2 regions of the Alkalibaculum bacchi genome follow, and region 1 is predicted to be linked to the other one. Evidence: riboswitches for the same ligand, from Rfam matches in the RefSeq annotation. Region 1 holds a riboswitch; the other holds the start of a gene.
The links. A riboswitch is a leader RNA that binds a small molecule or an ion and turns the genes downstream of it on or off. The one in region 1 is predicted to bind cyclic di-GMP.
Positions count from the first base shown of each region.

Region 1 (7,404 bases):
TATATTTTACAAACAAAAGGCTTAACGAAGAAATTTAAAAACCAAATTGTTGTAGACAATACTTCATTGTCTATTAGGAAGAATTCTGTATTTGGATTGCTTGGACCAAATGGTGCAGGAAAATCTACTATGCTAAAAATGATAATAGGGATTATGACACCAAACTCTGGAGAAATATTATTTGAAAATCGTCCATGGAGTAGGGCAGATTTAAAAGATATTGGAGCATTAATTGAGAGTCCCGCTGTATATCCAAATTTAACAGCTATGGAGAACCTAAAAGTTGCTTGTACATTGTATGGTCTCTCTGATACTAGAGCAGAAGAAGTCTTAAATATAATTGATCTTGAAAACGTAGGAAAGAAGAAAGTAAAGAATTTTTCCATGGGAATGAAACAGAGGCTAGGTATTGGTATTGCTATTATCAATAAACCCAAACTATTAATCTTAGATGAGCCTACAAATGGATTAGATCCCATTGGCATAGAAGAATTAAGAAAGTTAATTAGATCTTTTCCTCCTCAAGGAATGACAGTAATCTTATCGAGTCATATTCTATCAGAAGTAGCACAAGTAGCTGATGAAATAGGAATTATATCCAACGGCATTATTGGACATACAGGCAAAATAAATAAGAAGGATGATCTTGAAAAAATATTTATGGATATTGTACGAAGAAATAGAGGTACAAGACAATGAGGGATATTATTAGAGCAGAATTTTTAAAAAGTAAAAGAACAACTGTAAATAAGTTTGCTATAATAACACCTCTGTTTACACTTTTATTATGTACATTATGGGGTGGAGGTCAAAATGGAGCGTATAATTGGTGGTATGTAATGTTTCTTCCAGGGATGTTAGCGATTATTTCTGCCCAGATAATTACAAGGGAGAAGGATATTTCCTATAAAGGAGTGTCTTTATATCCACAAGATAAAGGTACAGTTTGGTTCGGAAAAATACTCTATATTAGTATTCTATTTGTATTCTCTAGTGTGATCTTTATGGTAGGGATTCATGGTATTGGTCTTATATTTGAATCAATTATCCCATTAAAATCAAATATTCTTGCAACAGTGATATTAATACTAACATTCTTATTTAATATACCACTTAGCATGTTTTTGACGGTACAATTTAATATGTTTGTTGCCGTTCTCTTTAATATAGCTATGACAATGATTGGAGTACTATCCTTCGATACAACTTCAATATTGAAATTTTTTCCATATAGGACATCATCCGCATTAATGGCTCCAGTTCTTCATATTTTACCTAATGGTCTTCCAGTATCAGAAAGCAGTCTTCACCTAAACGGAGATATGGTTATAAGAGATACTGTGATTAGTATTATTATTTTTATTATATTAACTATTTTGACATCCCTGTGGTTTAGGAAAAGAGAGGCAATTTAAAATGCTACAGTTAGAAAAACTCCTAAAAGCTGATATAATGAAATTAAAATCTACTCAGATTGTGTGGATGCACTTATACATACCTATTTTAGGACTGATACTATTTTTAAGTTATTATTTATACTCTCCCTGGGACAGTATGAGTAAAATTTCGGCATATTTACAAGTATTATGTATGATTTTTCCCATATTAATCGGGATAATTACTTCAATGATGGCCGATCAAGAGTATGTGGCAGGATGTTATAGAAATCTTTTGGCAAGCTCAGAAACAAGGTGTTTATCATTTTTAAGCAAACTTATTTTAGTGCTGGCATTTGGAGCGCTTAGTACAATTATAGCCGTTTTAGGTTTTTATATAGGGTATACCTTTATAGAGGACATAATATTTCCTTTTACTATGTATTTAAAGGTTGCGGGAGTATTAATATGTAGTAATATTTTTTTATATATTTTGCATTTCTTTTTAAGTTTAAGATTCTCGAAGGGGATTTCCATTGGGATAGGAATTGTAGAATCCCTTATATCAGCATTGTTTTTAACAGGCATGGGAGATGGCAGGTGGCCCTTTTTACCTAGTTCATGGAGTATCAGATTTATTAGCTCTTTACTTATGAAATATCAAGATAGTGGTGGCGCTTTTAGAGACCCAGCTTTAACCTTAGGAATCATGATATCTATTGTTGGAACAATACTATCTTTGATAATTATAGTAGCATGGTATACAAAGTGGGAAGGGGAAAAGTCAGAGGAATAGGAGAATTATTGTGGCGAATATTTTAGCTGTAGATGACGATAAATCCATTTTAGATTTAATTGAGAATGTACTAAATAAAAGTGGGCATTTTGTCAAAAAAATAAACGAGCCAGAAAAGGTTTTTCAAGAAAATTTAAGCTACTATCATCTCATAATATTAGACATAATGATGCCTAATATTGATGGTTTTCAATTATGCACTAGAATAAGAGGATCGGTCGATTCACCTATTTTATTTCTTACTGCAAAATCAGACGAAACAGATATCATTAAAGGATTGGGGTTAGGAGGAGATGATTTTTTGATGAAACCCTTCGGAGTTCAAGAACTCCGTGCAAGGGTAGATGCTCATATTAGGAGAGAACAACGAGAAAAAATCAACTCTGTAATTATTGATAATATTAGGTTTTCAATTTCCAGTAAAGAGTGTTTTGTATTAGATAATAAGGTACCACTTACAAAAAGTGAATATGAAATAAGTGAATACTTAGCTCTTAATCGAGGCAAGACATTTTCTAAGGAACAAATATTTGAAGTTGTTTTTGGATATGAGAGAGAGAGTAATTTAAGTGCAATTGTTGAACATATAAAAAACATACGAGCTAAGTTTACTCAATTTAAAGAAGAACCTATAAAGACAGTTTGGGGAATAGGGTATAAATGGGAATAAGAAAAAGTACAAAACTACGTACAACTTTTATTAAATATGTTGTATCCCTTGGTTTACTTATTATTATTTTAATATTAGTGAACTATTACTTGTTCATTGTAGCCTCCATTGGAGTTTATCCAGCAAATTATTCAGAAAAAATAATTCAAAGTAATTACGATGAGTTAAAGAATTTACCTAGGGTGACCATAGAACTATTGACTCCAATGTGTAATTTTGGTGTTTATTCTGAGGAAGGAGATTTTCTATATGGAAATTTTTCTTCTAAGGATATAAAAATAAACTGGGATAGATATCAACAAGGAAAAACATCAACAGGTTTAGAAAAGTATATAATAACGATTGATCGTGATGAGGGGATATTGATTATTACCTATCCTTTAACTGCGCAATATAGAAATGAAATTTTAAGGAGAACTTTACCTAATGCTGAGTTGACAATAGTGATTGTATTTTTTATTCAGCTTATAGCTTTGATCATTTTGTGGTCTAATCGATTTGCCAAAAAGGTTAATAATGAATTAAAAACCCTTCTAATACCAATGGCAAAAATACAAGAACAGAACTTAGATTTTAATGTAGGTACGAGTAATATAGAAGAAATCAGCATGGTTCTTAAAGGGATTGATAAGATGAAAAACTCATTAAAAAAGGCCCTAGAAGAACAATGGTCAGTAGAACAGCAAAAGAGAGAACAAATATCAGCTTTAGCACACGATATAAAAACGCCTTTAACGATAATTAAAGGGAATGTTGGATTACTTGGTGAAACAAATTTGACAAATGAGCAGAAATCTTATTGCGGTTATATTGAGGAAAGTAGTGAACACATGGAGGGATATCTAAAAAGTTTGCTGACTATTACAAAAAAAGAAATTGATTATCGTAAATCTGATGAAATCATCAGCGCTATGAAAACAACAAATTTTATAAGAAGCCAGGGAGAGGCTCTTGGAAAAATTTATGATCTCAATATGATATGGAACATAGATATTGAAGAAGATTTATATATACAAGGAAACAAAGATGAATTTGAAAGAGCATTGATGAACATTTTGTCAAACGCAGTAGAGTTTTCTTCAAAAAATTCTAGTGTTATTATTAATGGTTTTATTGATAATTCTTATCTCATTATCCAAGTAATAGACCAGGGGAATGGTTTTTCTAAAAAAATGCTAAAGTATGGAAAACAGCGATTTACAATGGATAATGATAGCAGAACCAAAACTGGACATCATGGATTAGGTTTATATATAGCAAACACCATTATTACAAAATATCATGGAGAACTTATATTATCCAACGATAAGAATGGTGGTGGGTCCGTTACAACTAAGATTCAAATTTTCCAAAGAGACATGTCGCCGAACCGCTGAGTTTGTCGCACAACAGAGTTACAAAAGCGAAAAGGAATATCGCTATTTTTTAGAAGAACTCGGTTATTGTTTGGGAATATATTGATAAAGGATTCATTTCCAATAGGGTGATTGCATTTGGCACATTAGGAGTGTTATGCTTCATGCCAACAATAAAGTATCAAAAAAGAATTTCTTTATTTTTAGGACATTCAAATATCGAAGAATAATAGATATACGATGAAAGAAAATCGCAGTTGAATATAAATATAGAATTAGAGGAGGAGAAAATGTACTACTCGATACATTACAAATCGACCGTTGGGGATATATTGCTTGCAAGTGATGAAGATAGTATTATTGGTCTGTGGATTGGCGAACAGAAATATATCGGAAACACAATGCCAAAAAATATTATCGAAAAAGATGATATTCCAATACTTAAAGAAGGTATAGCATGGTTAGATGATTATTTCACTGGTAAGAAACCAAAAATATCTAGGCTACCTCTTGCTCCTATAGGTGGTGAGTTTAGACAGCAGGTGTGGAAAATTCTCACTGAAATACCCTATGGTGAGCTGACAACATACGGTCATATGGCGAAAGAAGTTGCAAAACGCATAGGGAAAAACAGGATGTCTGCTCAAGCTGTAGGTGGTGCTGTGGGACACAATCCCATATCTATCATTATACCTTGTCATCGTGTAGTAGGCACCAACGGAAGTCTGACCGGTTATGCAGGTGGAATTGAAAAAAAGGTAAAGCTACTAGAGCATGAAGGAGTGGATATGACTGGATTATTTGTGCCCCAAAAATAAAAAAGATGTACTTTATCTAATAAAAAGAATATTAAGGGAATTAAACGTGATCCATGAATAAAAAAATCTACTTTTATATCTATTATTTAACCACAATAGGATTAACAATCGTATAATGTATCGCAGCTAAATTAAAAAAGTGCCGAAATATGTAAAATAGGTGTTGATTTATTAAGAGATTTTAACTATGATAGAAATAATAAAATAAATTTTTGACAGTTTAATTACATCTAAGGGCAAACTTACCGAAAGGTAAGGACGCAAAGCTATGGGCCTAACCGACTTATTTGTCGCAAGGTAGCCAGTTGCATATTATAAACAAAACCCTTTTATCTAATTTTAAAAGGGATTTTTTTATTTTAACAAAAGGGGGAGTTAACATGAGAAGTATTAAAATGAAATTAGTGGTTTATTTTTCTGCACTTATTTTATTTTCATCTGTAGCTTTAGGAATCATCTCCATCAATAGCGCTAGTAAAATTGTTACAGTGGAAGCAGAAAAAGGTCTTATAACATCTGCTAATGATGGAGCAGTAGTAGTGCAGAACCGAATGGAAATTCAAAGAAGAACGCTAGAAGTACTTGCCCAATTAGGCGAAATCCAAAATATGGACTTAGAGGTTCAAGTTCCTATTTTGCAAAAACAAGTAGAAGTTTCTGACTTTATTAATTTTGGAATCATGCAATTAGATGGAACCGTAACTTATACAGATGGAAGGACAATCCAGCTGCCAGAAACAGACCCTGTATGGAAAGCCTTAAAGGGCGATAAGAATGCGTTGAATTTTGGTATTAGCCCAGCCACAGGTGAAGTTGTTTTAATATATGCGACACCTATTGAAAGAGATGGAAAAATCGTAGGAGCACTTTTAGGACGCCGAGATGGCAATGCCTTAAGTGATATTACAGATACGTTAAAATACGGCGAAACAGGTCAAGCCTATATAATGGATAAAGAAGGGACAATTATTGCCTACTCAGATCGAAGTGTAGTAAGCAATCAAATTAATCCCATAAAGGCAGCAGAAGCCGATGACAGTGAAAAGGCATCTGGAGAATTTCATAAGAAAGTGCTAGAAGAAAAAACAGGAGTAGCCAAGTATAAGGATAGCCAAGGGAAAGAATTATACTCGGCATATGATTCTATTGATAATACGGATTGGATTCTCATTATGAGCGCAGATGAAGAGGAAATATTAGCAGGAATACCATCCTTAATGAAGGCAATTATTTTATTAACTGCTGTAGTATTAGCCATAAGTATAATTATAATCTATCTTATCGGCAATACAATTGCAAAGCCTATTATTAACGCAACCGCTCTTGCAAAAACCCTTGCCGATTTAGATCTTACGAGAGATGTTTTAGAAGCTGATTTAAAAAGCAAGGACGAAACTGGAGAATTGGCAAGATCATTCCAGAGTATTACTGACAATCTTCGAATGATTGTCAATGAAGTTAATGATTCTTCTGAACAAGTAGCAGCAGCCTCTGAAGAATTAATGGCAAGCTCTGGACAATCTGCAACTACTGCTGAGGAAGTTACAAAAACTGTAGAAGAAATAGCAAAAGGGGCTGCAGAGCAAGCTCTAAATACAGAAGAGGGCTCAGCAAGAGCTACTAAGCTAGGTGAAACCATAGAACAAGATTTAAACTATGTAAAAAACTTAAATGTTACTACAGAAAAAGTATCTACTATAGTGGGTGAAGGTTTACAAGAAATTGAGAAACTAATCCAAATAACAGATGAAAGCACGCAAGCTATCCAAGACATTCATAGTATCATCTTACAGACAAATAGTAGTTCAGATGAAATTGGAGAAGCTAGCAGCGTAATCAAATCCATTGCAGATCAAACAAATCTATTGGCATTAAATGCAGCTATCGAAGCCGCAAGAGCAGGAGAAGCGGGAAAAGGTTTTGCAGTAGTAGCAGAAGAAATAAGAAAACTAGCAGAGCAATCCTCTGCATCTACTATGGCAATTGATGAAACCATATCTGAGCTTCAAACAAATGTTGGGAGCGCAGTAAAATCAATGAATAGAGTATCTGCAATATTTGAAGAACAATATAATAGCGTTCAAAATAATAAAGATAAATACATAATGGTTGAAAAAGCTATGAACGATGCAATAAGTGCAGTTGAAAAATTAGATGTTTCTAGTAAAGAAATGGAAAAGATGAAGAATGAAATCTTGAATACATTACAGAATTTAACTGCTATTGCAGAAGAGAATTCTGCAGGTACAGAGGAAGCGTCTGCCTCTATGGAAGAACAAACTGCATCTATTCAAGAAATAGCAGGTGCTAGCGAAGGTCTCGCAAACTTAGCACAAAATTTACAATCAGCAATTCGAAAATTTAAAATCTAATAGGCGCAAGGATGTAC
Region 1 covers NZ_QNRX01000006.1:146,166-153,569, reverse strand. Annotated here, with positions in the region: gene DES36_RS06190 (lantibiotic protection ABC transporter ATP-binding protein) at 1-699, shown strand, start outside; gene DES36_RS06185 (lantibiotic immunity ABC transporter MutE/EpiE family permease subunit) at 696-1,415, shown strand; gene DES36_RS06180 (lantibiotic immunity ABC transporter MutG family permease subunit) at 1,417-2,172, shown strand; gene DES36_RS06175 (response regulator transcription factor) at 2,183-2,842, shown strand; gene DES36_RS06170 (HAMP domain-containing sensor histidine kinase) at 2,833-4,218, shown strand; gene DES36_RS06165 (methylated-DNA--[protein]-cysteine S-methyltransferase) at 4,488-5,015, shown strand; cyclic di-GMP riboswitch class I at 5,241-5,328, shown strand; gene DES36_RS06160 (methyl-accepting chemotaxis protein) at 5,396-7,387, shown strand.

Region 2 (7,404 bases), on a different contig from region 1:
AGGAAGTCTTTAGCAATCCTAAAGAAGAGAGAACGAAGCAGTTTCTATGCAGGTATAATAAAGAGTAAGGCAACACTGAAATGTAGCAATTTAAAGTGGGACTCAAAATGTTAAAAAAAGTAATCCTTCATGGGATTACCGTGAGAGGATTTCATAAAATTATTGACTGGTATTTAATTCATATGGTAAAATAATGATATAAGCACGTTAAAAGGGAGTAGTTTTAAATGCATAGTCAACAATTACTGGTTAAATAAATTTAACTTGGCTATGTGTCCATTTAGGTAACGAGACTTTTAATACGATTCTTAAGAATTGTGTTAAAAGTCTTTTTTTTATCGCGTAAGTGCGAAAAACTTGCAAAGCGCCTTTTCTCGCTTAACTTACTAGATTGCCAAAAAAGTGGGGAATACTATTTGTCGTAAAGAAAATTTACTTTCTATGGCATAAAGTTTTCTTGAACTCATTATTACATCTTGCTATTATGGGTATTATATATCCTTAGATAAATAAAAAATCAGAGAGGTGTCAAAAACATGTGGTTTTCAAAATCCAGTAAAGAAGTCTTAAAAGAGTTGGATGTTAATCCTGCAACTGGACTTAGCAACCAAGAAGCTCAAAAGAGACTGGAGAAGTACGGTGAAAATAAGCTTAAAGCAAAACCTAAAAAAAGCTTACTTTCATTATTTTTAGCACAGCTAAACGATATGTTGATTTACGTGTTATTAGCTGCAGCTGTTATAACATTAGTTATCGGCGAATACGTAGATGCAATTATCATCATTTTGGTTGTTTTAATCAATGCATTTGTAGGTCTCATTCAAGAATCAAAGGCTGAAAAGGCTATAGAGGCATTACAGCAGATGACTACACCTAGAACTTTAGTAAAGCGTGATGGAGAGATTAAGGAAATCAATTCGGAACACGTTGTGCCCGGAGACATCGTAGTAATTGATGCAGGTCGGTTTATACCAGCTGATATTCGTCTCGTTGAGAGTGTAAACTTGCAAATTGAAGAGTCCGCCTTAACAGGTGAGTCTGTTCCAACAGATAAGGATTCAAATACAATATTTGAAGATCCAAAGACTCCAATTGGTGACAGATCTAATATGCTCTTTATGTCTACTCTTTCTACTTATGGTAGGGGAGAAGGTGTTGTAGTTGGAACGGGCATGGAAACAGAAATGGGTAGTATTGCCAAAGCATTAGATGAAGATGTAGATGAAATGACTCCTCTTCAAAGAAGGCTTGACGAATTGGGTAAAGTCCTTGGGTTTATATGTATTGGGATATGTGCAGTCATATTCATTGTCGCATTGATTCAAGGTAGAGAGTTATTTGATATGTTCCTAACGGCTATTAGTTTAGCTGTTGCTGCTATACCAGAAGGTTTAGCTGCTATTGTAGCTATTGTATTATCGATTGGTGTAACCAAAATGTCTAAAATCAACGCTATTGTTAGAAAACTTCCAGCCGTTGAGACACTTGGTTCTGTAAATGTAATTTGTTCAGATAAAACAGGTACTTTAACACAAAACAAGATGACAGTAGTAAAACACTATGTCATGAATCACCTAAAAGATGTGCCAGCAGAAGGAGCAGGCTTTAAAGGTTCTGATGATGAGAACGAACTTATCAAATCTTTTGTATTATGTTCTGATGCAACTTATGAAAATGGTCAAGGCACTGGTGATCCAACAGAAGTAGCATTAATTGTCCTAGGTAATAGGCACAATATGACAAAAAATGATTTGAATCAAAAATATAAAAGAGTTGGGGAAAAACCTTTCGACTCTGACAGAAAATTAATGTCTACTTTAAATGAAGAAGGAAATGGATATAGGGTCCACACAAAGGGAGCTATTGACAATATCCTTCAAATTGCCACTCACGCATTAGTAGATGGCCAAGTTGTACCACTAACAGAAGAATTAAAACAACAGTATTTACAAATAACATTAGAAATGTCAAATGATGCTCTTAGAGTATTAGGAGCTGCTTATAAAGATGTAGACAGTATAATCGATGCGGATGAAATGGAAAATGGGTTAACAGTTATTGGACTAGTTGGTATGATTGACCCTCCACGATTAGAAGTTAAAGATTCTATTGCAGAAGCAAAAATGGCAGGTATTAGGTCAATAATGATTACAGGGGACCATAAAAATACAGCTGTAGCCATTGCAAGACAATTAGGTATAGCAGACTCTATAGAGCAAAGTTTAACTGGTGCAGAAATTGATCAGATGAGTGATGATGAATTTGCTCAAAAGATCAATAATTACAGAGTATTTGCAAGGGTATCTCCTGAGCACAAAGTTAAAATCGTTAAAGCATTCAAATCTCATGGAAACATCGTTTCTATGACTGGAGATGGTGTCAACGATGCACCTTCTTTAAAAAATGCAGATATTGGTGTAGCTATGGGTATAACAGGTACAGATGTATCTAAAGGCGCTAGCGATATGATTTTAACAGACGACAATTTCTCAACGATTGTTCATGCAGTTGAAGAGGGAAGAAATATTTATAACAATATTAAAAAAGCAGTTATCTTCTTATTGTCTTGTAATTTAGGAGAAGTTATCTGTATCTTCCTAGCGATATTGTTAAACTGGCCAATCCCACTAATTGCTACTCAGTTGCTTTGGATCAACTTAGTTACGGATTCACTTCCAGCGTTAGCGTTGGGAATGGATCCTGGCGATAAAGATGTAATGAAAGAAAAACCAAGAGATCCAAAAGAAAGCTTCTTTGCTAACGGAGCTGGTTTCAGAGCGATTTTAGGTGGAACTTTAATAGGTTTATTGACACTTGGAGCTTTCTACTTTGGTTTAGTAGAGCATGGTCACTATATTGGCGAAGTAAATATGCCTGAAGAAGCTATAACATATGCAAGAACAATGGCCTTCGTCGTATTAGCAGTATCACAATTGTTCTATTCATTAACTATGAGAAATTCTAAGAAATCCATATTCCAAGTAGGATTTATGACGAATAAATTGCTTATTGGTGCGATTATTGCGGGAATCTTCCTACAATTTATTGTAATATCCGTACCATTTCTAGCAGATGCTTTTGGTGTACAAATGCTTACATTATTTGACTGGGGAGTTGTACTAGTTTTCTCATTAATACCTTTCTTAGTAAATGAAGCTGTTAAGGGATTTATGAGACTTAAAGATAAATAAAAAAGTAAAGATCACTATGCTTCACTGCTTACAATAATAAATTGTCTGCAATGAAAAAACCCTTTTATTGAAGGTATTATTCAATAAAAGGGTTTTTTTATTATAAACAAAAATTATTTATAAAATCATATAAGATGAAATAAAATTAAAAAAGTTTATATAAAATACAATTTTGATGTTTATGTGGTAAAAGTTAGGGAATATATTAAATATATACATATTATGACAAATAAATTAATAAACACATATATAATTATATATATAACTATAATATTTTATAGTTTATTCTACATAATTGTATATGGAATTAGATAAAGGCAAACCTGATGAAAATCAGGGACGCAAAGCTAAGAGTCTAAGGCAATGAAAATTGCTACGACAGTCAAGCCGCCAAATTTATGGCGGCTTTTGCTGTACCTAGGACAAATGAATATACAAAAGAAAAAGGCAAACCTAATGAAAGTTTGGGACGCAAAGCTATGAGTCTAAGGCAATGAAAATTGCTATGACAGTCAAGCCGCCAGAAGTGAGTTCAGGCGGCTTTTTTATATAGACGAAAGTATTCCTTTTATCATTATTTACTAGCATCTTGTAATAACACATAAAGATAGAACCCTAGTGCATTTTTTTACATGAAAAAAGCAAAAGACACTATCACAAAGACGAATGGAGGGATTATTTTGATAAAGATTGACCTTTGTTTAGATTTAAAAGAGGAGGTGAAAACTCAATGAGATCGAAAGGAAAAAAGAGAAAATTTAGTTTATTTATGGTATTTGTATTGCTTTTCTCTTTATTAGCCTCTTCACTGGTGGTCATGGCGGAGACAGTAGATTCTAATTTGGAGATGAATAGTGTAAATGTTTCTGAAGAGGAACTTACTCTAACAGGGCTCCTATCTGAAGGACCAAAAGTAGAACAGCTGGTAGAAGAGCCAAAAGTAGAACAGCTGGTAGAAGAGCCAAAGGTAGATCTGCCAGCTGAGGAACCGAAAGTAGAAACACCGACAGAGGAACCTAAGGATGAGTCACCTGCCGAGGAGCCAAAAGTAGAAACACCGACAGAGGAACCGAAGGGTGAGGCACCTATCGAGGAACCGGAGGGTGACATTGTGGAGAAAACCGTAGAAGTTGCTCCGGTTTCCGACGATGATACTCCTATACGGGATGCAAACACCAACAAGGAGAGCGCCCCTTTAACTGAGGTCCTTACAGTTGCACCAATGGCAGTTGGTCCAATACCTATTGTGAACTACTTTGCAGCAACAGGTAGTAGCACAAATGATCACTATTCAGTAGTCGGCGTTTATATCACTCCTGATAATAATATTCACCTGTTGATAGACAACGACAAGAATACTGCAAATCAGACGAGGTTTTATGATCCCATGCTAAATGGGGTAGCAGCTGCAGGATACGGTTTAACGCCTCAAAATTACGATCCTTATTGGAAGGAGTTGGGAAATAGTGTAACTTTAACGTCTCCAGGCAATCCTGACAGAGTAATTACAGGTGTAAGGCTATTTACTTTTAATTTAGGACCGATGATGGGTTCTCTTAAAGAGAGTAATACCTTGCAAATTCTTAACAGTGCGGATGGCTTTAGTATTAGAGGCTTAACATTTACGATCAATATGGGTCATACCATAACTAAGACCGTTGACAAAGCCAATGCCACAATTGGAGACGAATTGATCTACACCATTGCAGTTAAGAATACAGGCGATTTTATCCTTAGAGGCATTAACGTGACGGATACCATCCCTTCAGGCACCACAGTACTTAAAGTTTCTAAGGACAATGGTGCAACGTGGGTTGATCCGGTCATTGCAGGTAATGTCATCACTTTAGACACCAATATTGATTTGGTCGCCGGGGCGTCAAAGACCTATAAAGTAAAAGCATTTATCAATGATAATGTGACAAATGGTCAAACCCTTGATAACACAGTTGCAACGGGCGGGAACGTACCTACACAAACGGCTACTGCTCGAGTTACAGTTAAAACGGCAAACGTAACTGTCAAAAAAATTATTACTGGAAATTTTGGTGAGGTATCACGTGAATTTCCATTTACCGTAAAGGCAAACAAGAATGGTGGACATTATACTGAGAAAACATTTGACTTTCACTTACACCATAATGAAACACATACCATCCCAAACCTGCCGACAGATGCTGTTTTGGCTCTGACAGAAGTAAATGGCGATTATGTTGTTACTGTAACCGTAGATGGCAATCCTATTACCCCCGTTACAGATGTATATACTATCAATGTAGGATCTATGGCTACCAAAACCATCACCGTCACTAATGAGAAAAATGTTGTTATTGATACAGGTATTTCTCTTGATTCACTACCATATGTTTTGATTCTCGTATTCACAGTAGTTGGCTTAGGTGTAATGGTTATTCGCAAGCGCAATATTCACAATTAAAGCTAATAGGAGACACGTTAATAGGAGGTTATTATGAAGGGCAAACAAGAAACCAATTGGACTCAAGTTTTAAATACACATAAAAACACAAGCAGAGAATCCCTAGGCGAAACCGAAAATAATTTTGATGACTGCCGATTTAACCCTGAGCAAAAGGCAATTGCACAGTGGTTAGAGGACATTCACTTTCAAAAACAGTTCTTCGGAGGCATAAACGAGGAGGATGTTTGGAAGAAAATTGGCGAATTGAATGCTATGTATGAAGAAGCTTTAAAAGTGGAACGCATACGATATGATACCCTGCTTGAACACTACAAAAAAATCTGTAAAATTACTGAATTTAATGGTACTCATGAGGAAATGCTTGATAGGGAGAAGGTCGGTAATGAGTAAAATCCTAGAACTTATCAATATCTCTGATACTATAAAAAGACGAAAAAAGGAATCAGCAATAAAAGTGGCCTATATGGATCTTTTACAGAGAATCCTCTTGCTAGTAATTATTGGGTACCTTATACTTACGCAAATCTTCTTAATTGTTCGAGAAAGTGGAAATGAAATGTTCCCAGCAATTAAGGATGGTGATTTGATCATCGTTTTTCGGTTACAGCGAGAATTTGAAAAAAACGATATTGTAAGCTACAAGGTTAAGGGAGTCCGGCATACAGGGCGAATCTTAGCCAGGGAAACAGATATAGTCACAATAGATGACAGCGGAACATTGCTTGTCAACGGAACAGCTCAAGTGGGAGAAACATTTTATCCCACTTACGCTAGGGGGGGAATTGAGTATCCTTACCGAGTACCAGAAGACTCCGTCTTTGTTCTAGGAGATTACAGAACGCAAACAGTTGACAGCCGGGATCTTGGCCCCATTTCTACAGATGCAGTAGAAGGTAAGGTAATTACCATACTTCGAAGAAGAGGTTTGTAAGCTTCAAGGAAGTGATTTGATCAAAATAATATGTATCTTATGCTGCAAAAGCAGATACAGATAAAAATTAAAAGGGAGGATTTAAAATGAAGAAATTTTTGGTTATTTTCTTGGCGTTGGCAATGGTATTTAGTATGGGCGGTACGGCATTCGCAACTACCCCTGGATATGTAGACGGAAGCCCAGTGCGAATTGAAAAGGCACTTACTATTAATAATCCAGGAACGGTTAATCCAGTAGAAACTTTTAAATTTACTGTTGATACGGGATCAGGATTAAGAGATGGAGTAGCTATAACAGCTCCAGAGTTTAGCCCAGCTTCATTTACAATTGATGTTGCACAAGGTGCAACAACGGGTTTTGCAAACATTGTTTTACCTACTTTTACTCAGGTTGGAGTATACACCTACCCTATCACTGAAGTAATAGGTAATACAGCTGGTATGAATTATGATGGCGCAACGTACAATCTAGTAGTTACAGTAATTAACAATCCTAATGGTGCTGGATTCCTACGTGTTCTCACACTTACAGATGATAAGAACGTTAAACGTGATGCCTTTAAAAACGATTTTGACGCTGGTAATTTAACGATTAAAAAAGAAGTTACTGGTAACTATGGAGATCCAAATGATCAATTTACAGTTACTGTTACACTAACACCAATTGGAGATAAAGTTATAAAAGCAGATCCAATTCTAGCATCAGGTGGGACTAAGGAAGTGAGCGGTGATGGAACGGTTACAATCACTTATACTGTTAAAAAGGGATCAGAGTTCACTATTCAAAACATCCCATATGATGTGAACTATACTGTAGTAGAAGCAGCTAACGATAAGGAT
Region 2 covers NZ_QNRX01000008.1:106,915-114,318, forward strand. Annotated here, with positions in the region: gene DES36_RS07630 (amino acid ABC transporter ATP-binding protein) at 1-68, shown strand, start outside; gene DES36_RS07635 (cation-translocating P-type ATPase) at 537-3,191, shown strand; cyclic di-GMP riboswitch class I at 3,498-3,586, shown strand; cyclic di-GMP riboswitch class I at 3,628-3,716, shown strand; gene DES36_RS07640 (DUF5979 domain-containing protein) at 3,922-5,628, shown strand; gene DES36_RS07645 (hypothetical protein) at 5,662-6,021, shown strand; gene lepB (signal peptidase I) at 6,014-6,562, shown strand; gene DES36_RS07655 (DUF7601 domain-containing protein) at 6,649-7,404, shown strand, end outside.
Region 2: another riboswitch for cyclic di-GMP. It lies ahead of DES36_RS07640 (DUF5979 domain-containing protein); the one in region 1 lies ahead of DES36_RS06160 (methyl-accepting chemotaxis protein).